One region of the Gilliamella sp. B3367 genome, then DNA from elsewhere that is predicted to be linked to it. Evidence: riboswitches for the same ligand, from Rfam matches in the RefSeq annotation. Region 1 holds a riboswitch; each other region holds the start of a gene.
The links. Region 1 has a riboswitch for thiamine pyrophosphate ahead of tenA (thiaminase II). Riboswitches for the same ligand answer to the same signal wherever they lie in the genome.
Positions count from the first base shown of each region.

Region 2: linked by a shared signal. The riboswitch ahead of thiM (hydroxyethylthiazole kinase) and the one ahead of tenA (thiaminase II) in region 1 are both predicted to bind thiamine pyrophosphate.
Region 3: linked by a shared signal. The riboswitch ahead of thiB (thiamine ABC transporter substrate binding subunit) and the one ahead of tenA (thiaminase II) in region 1 are both predicted to bind thiamine pyrophosphate.

Region 1 is NZ_JAFNNJ010000002.1:560,905-564,193, forward strand. Features, by position in the region: gene J3U23_RS05635 (hypothetical protein) at 1-15, shown strand, start outside; gene asnA (aspartate--ammonia ligase) at 258-1,250, shown strand; gene tenA (thiaminase II) at 1,297-1,941, opposite strand; TPP riboswitch at 1,993-2,081, opposite strand; gene J3U23_RS05650 (DUF1161 domain-containing protein) at 2,118-2,522, opposite strand; gene J3U23_RS05655 (hypothetical protein) at 2,658-2,891, opposite strand.
Region 2 is NZ_JAFNNJ010000003.1:212,866-216,154, forward strand. Features, by position in the region: gene thiD (bifunctional hydroxymethylpyrimidine kinase/phosphomethylpyrimidine kinase) at 1-268, opposite strand, end outside; gene thiE (thiamine phosphate synthase) at 280-921, opposite strand; gene thiM (hydroxyethylthiazole kinase) at 921-1,706, opposite strand; TPP riboswitch at 1,759-1,860, opposite strand; gene trkA (Trk system potassium transporter TrkA) at 1,915-3,276, opposite strand.
Region 3 is NZ_JAFNNJ010000001.1:655,138-658,426, forward strand. Features, by position in the region: gene argS (arginine--tRNA ligase) at 1-468, opposite strand, end outside; TPP riboswitch at 993-1,101, shown strand; gene thiB (thiamine ABC transporter substrate binding subunit) at 1,142-2,140, shown strand; gene thiP (thiamine/thiamine pyrophosphate ABC transporter permease) at 2,154-3,289, shown strand, end outside.

The sequences.
Region 1 (3,289 bases):
TATTTTAATCAATAATTAACTCAATTATCTTTTACCTATATGATGAAGCATAATTACCTAATATATTGTATTATTGGGTAATTTAATTTCATTTTTTACGTTTAATGTGTGATGTAGTCCTTGCCCGCATCGGGAATCTGTGAATTTAATTATAGTGCTTAGCGTTTTATAAAAAGTCCGTATATGTTCTAACTTGCATATTTCTGTTTTCTAGTTTAATTTATCGTCACTAACCCATTCACTTTTTGAGATGAGACATGACGATATCATTTAAAGAGCAGCAACAACGGATCAATTTTGTTAAACAATTTTTTGCTGAGCAATTAGCTAATAATTTATCACTAATTGAAGTTCAAGCCCCACTTTTGAGTCAAATTGGTGATGGTGTTCAGGATAATTTATCTGGGACTGAGAAGGCGGTTCAGGTTAATATTAAGAGTATTCCTGATGCGCAATTTGAAGTGGTTCATTCACTCGCTAAATGGAAACGCAAAATCTTGAGCCAACATAATTTTCCAGTTGGTGAAGGTATTTATACCAATATGAAAGCACTTCGCCCTGATGAAGATAAGCTCTCCCCTATTCATTCTGTTTATGTCGATCAATGGGATTGGGAAAAAGTGATTCGTCCTGAAGATCGCAATCTAGCTTATTTAAAACAGACGGTAGAGAAGATTTATAGTGCTATTAAGGCTACAGAAAAAGTGGTTTCAGAAAAATATCATCTTTCTTGTTTTTTACCAGAGTCGATCACTTTTATGGATAGTGAGCAGTTATTAAAACGTTATCCTAATTTGTCACCAAAAGAGCGCGAAAACGCGATTACTAAAGAGTTAGGCGCAGTATTTTTAATCGGTATTGGTGGTGATTTGTCAAATAAAGAAAAACACGATGTGCGCGCCCCTGATTATGATGATTGGAGTAGCGATAATGAGATGGGTTCTAAAGGATTAAATGGTGATATTTTAGTTTGGAATCCAGTTTTAAATAGTGGTTTTGAAATTTCGTCAATGGGTATTCGCGTCGATCCTGAGACGTTAAAGCGTCAATTAAAATTAACCAATAATGAAGATCGTCTGCAATATGCTTGGCATAAGGCATTAGCTAATGGTGATTTTTTACAGACAATTGGTGGAGGGATTGGACAATCTCGACTAACTATGTTGCTTTTACAACAACATCATATTGGGCAAGTCCAAGCAAGTGTTTGGGATGATGTAACCAAGCAAAACTATCAACAACTTTTATAATTCATGCTCAGCATGTTTTATCTAAAATGGTAAAACATGCTGTTTACTAGTCACTTTTATCCAATGCCATTTGCCAAAAATTTATTTCCAATTGCGTCGCTTGCTTAAATATTTGGCTTAATTGTTTAAATCGGTTTTCACTGATATTAAGTAATTGTCCTTCTATCCAAGCAATTTCTTTTTGTACTGCTTGTTGAAACTCCTTACTAGCATACATCTCAATCCAAGAGCGATATGGGTTGTTTTCGTCCCAACCTTGAATCCAATTGGCAATCATGCCATACCCAATTAAACAGGGCGCCATCGCTATGTGTATATCTAATATATCGCCGTGTAATCCTATATCAAGCACATAACGTGTATAATCGCTATTGGCTTTGGCTTCCTTTAATGTGCTTAGTTCATATTCAGATATCTGCCATTTTTTGCAATATTCAATATGCAGATCGAGTTCAACTTCAACAATGATTTTTAAACTCTCTAATGATTGACGAATTTGAGCAATGTCGTGACTTTTATATACTGCAAGTCCCCAAGCTCGGGAAAAGTTGATTAAAAAAAGATAATCTTGTTTCAGGTAGTATTGAAAACAGGTTAAGTCTAATGTGCCTTTTCCTAATTGTTGAACAAAATCATGTTGAATATAGTGTTTCCACTCGCTTGATTCAATCAGTGAGTTAAATGATGGCATAATGACTCCTTTTTGACAAATTCGCTATAAGGAGTTAAACAGATTTCTATAATAGACGTGTTTTAAACTCCCTTCGTCGGTATTAACCGAATCAGGTTCAACGGGTATAATCTCAGCCTATAGCACCCCGGTTAAACAAATTATAAAATTTATAAAATGGTTACTTAAATTTCCGTTTATTCTGCTTTTTGTTCAGTTTCCTGAGATTCTGTAGAAGTCGGCTCTGGAGTTTGAACTTTTTCTACTGGTGCCGAAGCTGGCGTTTGAACTGGAGCGTTACTAGGGCTGTAGCACTCGACGGGTTGTGGTGTGATTTCAACAGGTGTTTCAGGCTCATCTTTAACTGATTTTGATGATGGTGTACGAATATAAACAATGCTTTGTTTACCTCGATCACATGATCCTACGATTTTACCTTCAATATTTTGTTCATCTTGAGGAACAAGTTTTAATTGGAAGCTATTTTCATTAACACCGTTATTTTTAATTTTTTCGGCGATATTTGCACTAATTTCGTCACAATTGGACGCAGATGCAATAACTGGGAGACCTAATAATAACACTACTGCTAACTTTTTCATGATCTTTCCTTAAGATTATCGAGTAACTGATGCATTATAAAACGATTGTTTAAACTGTCCATATCGTTTTGAATAACGCTGCAAATAAATTTTATCAATAGATTTGAAAAAGCTAGCTTAGTATAGATTTTTTAGTTAATTCTGCTCTTGGTGTTGGTTTTCAAGTAATTTTAATTTATCTAGAACCCATGAGCGAATATCGGATAGTTCGGCTTCAGATAATTGATTTACAAAGTCTCTTTTTGCGTGGAGTTGTTTGCGATCTTCTTCAGTCAAAACCACACCTTTTAAATTTAATAATACCTCTTTACGGTACATTGAGTAGATAAAATCTTTTATCAAATCATCGGAAAGATTAATATCAGCCATGGTGATTTCCTTATTTTATAAAACTCATTTGTTAATCATCAAATTTAGTTAATCTTTGTATAAATAACATTCTGATAGATTTTGAAGATGAATCCAGCCTAAAAAATAGGCTGACTTTTACTATAGTCTAATCACTATTAGATAACAATAGTAAATCGATAAATTAGATTAATCGATTAAATTATTCACTTTATTATTTGATAAGTATTTAACAAACCTGTTGATAACTCCATAACAATATAATAATTAATAAGTTATATGCAAGGTTAATTTTTAATCTTCTCTGATTTCTCAATTTTTGAGTAACAATTATCTAGCCTATTTCACAAAAATTGTGATTATAAAAAAATACAGCATATATTATGCTGTATAAAGAAAATATAAGGGAGTTAAAACAA
Region 2 (3,289 bases), on a different contig from region 1:
TAACTGTGGTTACAATCTCTTTATTCATCAGCATACCGATTTTAACGCTATCAATATGGATATCTTGATAAAGTGTGTTAAATTGAGCCTCAATAAATTCGGGTGGCACCGGGTATATGCTATTAACACCTTGTGTACTTTGTGCGGTTAAAGCAGTAATGACTGACATCCCATAAGCGCCAAGCGCTGAAAAGGCCTTTAAATCGGCCTGAATACCTGCACCGCCACTAGGATCGCTACCAGCTATAGTTAATGAAACTGTTGTCATGGTTTAATTTCCTATCTTGCTTGTCTTATTTTTCTAATCAAATCAGATGTGGCCTTAGCAATATCTCCTTGCCCGCAAATTGCGGATACAACGGCAATACCTTCAATGCCAGTTTGAATCACTTCAGTTAAATTGTTTACACCGATACCACCGATCGCAACGGCAGGGCATTGTTTTGCTTTAACAAGTTCAGTCAATTGGGCGATGCCTATTGCTTCTGCTGCATCTTTTTTGGTGGGGGTTGGATAGATAGGGCCAATACCTAGATAATCGACTAGTTGCCAAGGAACGCGCTCAAGTTGCGAATAATTAGAGACTGAAAGCCCTATCCATTTATCTTCTCCAATTAATCGTCGTGCAACTTCGACAGGTAGATCGCTTTGTCCAACATGAACACCATCGGCATCGACAGCTAAAGCTATATCAATATGATCATTAATCAATAGTGGAACTTGAGTGTCGATTAATACTTCTTTTAAAGCTTGGGCGGCTTTATACCAATTTCTACCTGAATATTCTTGTTCTGAACGTAATTGAACGGCAGTAACACCATTTTCAACTGCAAACTTAGTGGTATTAACCATACCATTTATGCCATCACAAAGTACTGGGTCAAGTACTAAATAGAGTGTTAAATCAAGTTGCTTCTTCATCAAAAATCCTTATTTGTGGTGAAAAGAGAAAGTTGGTCAATAATTGACATAGCAAAAGTACCTAGCCCTTGCTGTTTATTAGCGAGTTCCCCCGCTTTTTTCATCATAAAGCAGGCTGAAGCAGTAGCCTTTAAATGATCTTCAGAACTTGCAATCAATGCTGCCACAATCGCAGATAATGAACAACCAGTACCAGTTACTTGTGTTAGCGCGATATCACCCCCAACAATGCTATAAACCTGCTCACCATCTATGACATAATCGGTCTCACCTGTTATTGCAACAATGGTTTGATATTTCTTGGCTAATAGCATTGCCGCATTTAATGCAGAATCAGTAGAATCCAGTCCATCAGGCCCTTTTGATGATGATTGTTGACCACTTAATGCTAGAATTTCTGAAGCATTTCCTCGAATAACTGTCGGTTTAAATTTTAATAATTGCTTAGCAATTTCAGTACGATATTTCAATGCTGCTCCAACTGCGACAGGATCTAATACCCAAGGAGTTTGATTAGCTTTTGCGGCGGCTAGTAACATGCTTTTAGCGCTGTGACTATTGATCGTGCCAATATTAATTAACAAACCATTTGCAATGGCAACAAAGTCCTCAACTTCTTGCTCAGCTACCACCATCGCTGGTGAAGCCCCAATCGCCAAAAGAACGTTAGCAGTGTAATTTTGTACCACATCATTGGTAATACAATGGATTAAAGGTCGCTTCTGATGAACTTGCCCAATAAAAGGAATGGCATCCTGATTTGAAAATAATTTAATGACCGACATATTCTTTCCTTATCTAATAAATAATATTAAGGGAAGAATGTGTCAAAAGCGGTAATTAAGACAGAGACTTCCCTACGCTGGCATGATCCAGATCAGGTTCAACGGGTAAATTCTCAGTTTTTTGCTCTAACAAAAAACACCCCGAGTCTAAATAACAAATTTGGATAAAATTGAATCTATTATGAACTGAGTTTAAAAATTAAACAAGTTATTGTAATAATCTTTCTATATCACTAATGGCGCGTCTATCCGGTAAGAAAATTATTAAATGATCGCCATCTTCAATCATTAAATCCGTATTTACTATAATTACATCTTCACCACGAACCACAGCACCAATCGTAGCACCTGAAGGTAATTTTAAACTGTTGATATTTTTACCGACTAATTTTGAATTTTCGGCTTCACCACGAGCAACTACTTCGACAATTTCTGATTCACCTTGGCGTAATGAGACAACTTTAACTACACCTGTTTGCCTAACATGGCTTAGTAGTTCTGAAATAGTGGCATGTTGTGGTGAAATCGCGATATCAATAACACTATCGTTAATCAATTCTAAGTAGGCTTGTCGCTGGATAAGAACGATGACTTTTTTTGCCCCCATTCTTTTTGCCAGCATAGATGACATAATATTGGCTTCATCATCGCTAGTGACCGCCACAAACAGATCGGTTAACTCGACTTGCTCTTGCGATAATAATTCTTGGTCTGATGATTCACCATGTAACACGGTGGTATTAACTAACTGCTCAGCTATTAATTCAGCTTTTTCTGCATTACGTTCAATCAACTTAACTTGATAATCATTCTCTAAACGTTTAGCTAAAGCAATGGCAACGCCACCACCACCGCTAATAATAATACGTTTATAAGGTTTTTCTAGCCGTTGTAGTTCACTGGTTACAGCTTTAATGTTAAGAGGAGGGGTAATAAAATAAACCATGTCTCCAGCTTCAATTAAAGTCGAACCTATTGGGCGAATAAAACGATTTTGACGATAAATAGCAACAACACGCGCTTCGACATGTGGTAAATGCTCTTTAAGTTCGGATAGTTCGCTCCCCACTAACGCACCACCGTAATAAGCGGTTACAGCAACCAAACAGACACGATTATCATAAAACGAAGCAAACTGTAGAGCACCAGGATATTGAACTAATTGGCTAATATGATTTGTAATTAAGTTTTCAGGAGCAATAATATGATCGATGTTGATACAATCTTTATTGAAGAATGGGTATCTTTCATCGTTATATTCAGGAGCACGGATTCTAGCAACTTTTTGTGGAATATTAAACATCACATGCCCAATCTGACAAGCCATCATATTTACTTCATCAGAATTGGTAACGGCAACTAACATATCGGCTGATTCCGCGCCAGCACTCTCTAATACTTGTGGGTAAGATGATTTACCGCAAATGACTTGTAAATCAAAACGCTCTTGCAAAGATTGCAATTTATCATGATCTTCATCAACGACAGTCACATCGTTCTGCTTTTCAGTTACTAGATATTCAGCAAGTGCACTACCAGTTTGGCCTGCACCAAGAATGATAATTTTCATAATAAACCTATTA
Region 3 (3,289 bases), on a different contig from region 1:
ACGGATAACATTATGACCAAGAAAGCTTAATACTCGGACACTAGCATCACCAATAATGGTTGAGCGTAAATGGCCGACGTGCATCTCTTTTGCTACGTTTGGTGCAGAGTAATCAACCACAATAGTTTGTGGTTTGGCTGGTAAAGTAATATTCAGTTTATCACTATTTAGCGCGACTTCGTTTTGTTCAGCAATCCAACTATCTTTTAAAAAGATATTAATAAAACCAGGACCGGCGATCTCGATTTTATCGGCAATATCATCAATATCAAGATGTTGTAAAACTTTTTCAGCTAATGCTCGTGGTGGCATTCCCAATTTTTTAGCGGTAGACATGATACCATTTGCTTGGTAGTCACCAAATTGGGCTTTAGCTGATTGCTTGATTAAAGCGTCGCAGTTTTTATCAGCACCCGCCATAATCATTGCTTGAGAAACACGTTGTGTTAATAGTTGTTGAATATTCACACTGAACCTAATCGATTAAAATAAAATGCCCAATATAATACTGATAAATTGATAAATTGTCACTGTGGGATTAGTTAAGGACAAGTAAATAGCAGATTCTTTTATAAACGAAAATTTTTTTATTTAGATGTAATCTATCAACTCAATTATAAAATAGATAAAAAAATAAAGAGAAAACAGGTGCCGAAATTTATTTAACTACCTGATTATCAATATCCTTTTGCTCTTTTCAACGTTGGTGTTTGCTCAAGGCCATCTGCAACAACTCAGATTCACAATTGACAAAATACTATGATAATCATGGTGAAAATATCTTTTTGAATGAATATGCAAAACTCACTCACTCCTTAAATAAGCAATAAATCGATTTTCCGATTACAAATGGGGCTAGGCGGGAATTTTATAAAGAATAGATCTATCAGTTTGATCAAGCGCAGTTACTCTCTTCCAAAATCGTAGATAAGTTTGCAGGCAACCGTTGAAGGTAACTATTTACAATTATACCTTCACCCTCTAAACTAATGTCGTTCTCAACGGGGTGCCCTAGTGGGCTGAGAGTGTCAGATTGACTGACATAACTCGTCGAACCTGAACTGGATAATGCCAGCGGAGGGATTTGAGTTATTATATCTGCTCAAACCTTTTGTCTTTTACCTATTTCTTTGGAGGCAAAATGTTTTGTAAAAACTTTTTACTACCTGTTATTTTTTTATTTTCACTTTTTAGCCCATTAGCCAATGCAGAACTGCCTACTTTGACGGTTTATAGCTATAATTCATTTATGTCACAATGGGGACCCGGCGAGGCAATCAAAAAAGGGTTTGAAGCCCAATGCAATTGCCAACTTGAGGTTGTGACATTAGGTGATGCTGTGTCGGTTTTAAATCGTATTCGCCTTGAAGGCGATAAAACGAATGCGGATGTTATTTTAGGGTTAGATAACAACCTATTAGAGCAAGCCAAACAAGCGAATATTCTTATTCCTCATCAAATCGCTAAACCCGACAATCTTAACACCAATTGGTGGGATGATAGTTTTATGCCTTATGATTTTGGTTATTTTGCTTTTATCTACAATAATAACAAAGTCAAAAATCCACCTCATTCTTTACATGAACTGGTTGAAAATAAAGCCGGTTGGAAAATCATCTACCAAGATCCAAGAACCAGTACACCAGGACTCGGTTTACTATTTTGGGTAAAAAAAGTTTATGGAGATAAAGCAGCAGAAGCGTGGCAACAAATCGCTAAAAATACGGTGACGGTCACCAAAGGTTGGAGCGAAGCTTATGGTATGTTTTTAAAAGGCGAAGCGGATTTTGTACTTAGTTACAGTACATCGCCAGTGGCACATATCATTAATGAAAACGAGCATCACTACGAAGCAGCTATTTTTGATGAAGGGCACTATCGTCAAGTTGAAGTAGCCGGAATTATTAAATACAGTCAAGAAATTGACCTAGCGCGCCAATTTTTACGTTATTTGCTGACACCTGAAGTCCAACACCAATTTGCTGAGAAAAATGTGATGTATCCGATTATCAAAACGGATCTACCTAATGCCTTTGCGCAAATTAATTCGGTCAATAAATCGTTAGAATTTGAGCCAGCAGAGATTGAAAAACATCAAAAAGCTTGGATTCGAGAATGGCAATCGGCAATTAGTAAATAGATCCGTATCGCCAATGTTGAAATTTAAATCGTTATTACCCGGAATGAGTGCGGCGAGCTTAATACTCATCATTTTAAGCTCGGCACTTATTGCTATTTGGCGATTTGCCTTAGAGTCAGGAAATTTGACGATTTATCTTGATAGTTATGTGCTTCATATTGTTTGGATCACTTTTTATCAAGCTTTGTTATCGACAATACTTTCGCTGGCATCAGCAATATTAATGGCTAAGGCGCTCTCCTTTATTGATTTTAAAGGTAAAAAGTTACTGATAAAAATAATGCCAATTACCTTTATTTTACCCGCTTTGGTGGTTGTGACAGGGTTGTTGTCGGTATATGGGCAACAAGGTTTACTGGCTTACATTTGCCAAGTACTGCATATCCCATTTTCATTTCCTATTTATGGCTTGCAAGGTATTTTGTTGGCGCATGTTTTTTTGAATTTTCCTTATGCTTGTGTGCTCTTTTACAAAACATTAAACAGTGTTGCGATAGAACAAAGACAGTTAGCGGCACAACTTAATTTTTCAACATTTACCTATTTTAAATTACTTGAATGGCCGTTACTTCGTAGACAAATATTGCCTATGGCAGCACTTATTTTTATGCTCTGTTTTTCGAGTTTTGCCATAGTGCTTGCATTGGGTGGTGGTCCAAAATACACCACGCTGGAAGTGGCTATTTATCAAGCGGTGCGAGACTTTGATCTATTACAAGCCGCATTACTATCTTGCGTGCAGTTGGTTTGCTGTATTGTTTTTATCAGCTTGATGCAGAAAATAAATAGAAATGATAGAAAGCTGAGTGTTAAATTTAGTCACTCCAACTATCAATTACCGATAACCAATTGGTTAAAAATGATTAGTATGATAATTATCGTAATAGGGGGATTATTTATATTGTCCCCGATGATTACTATACTTTTTCAAGGTTTCTATTTTTTCCAAATCTCATTACTCACATCGATGTTGCAACAAGCCTTACTCTATTCAATCCTTATTGCTATAGGTTCGGCTATGATAGCGATATTACTTGGGTTACTTTTGCTATGGACCAATTGCCGACTATTGATTAACCAACAACGTCAATTAAGTAATCGGCTTATGATGGTTGCCTCCTTGATATTAGCTATACCAAACATGGTATT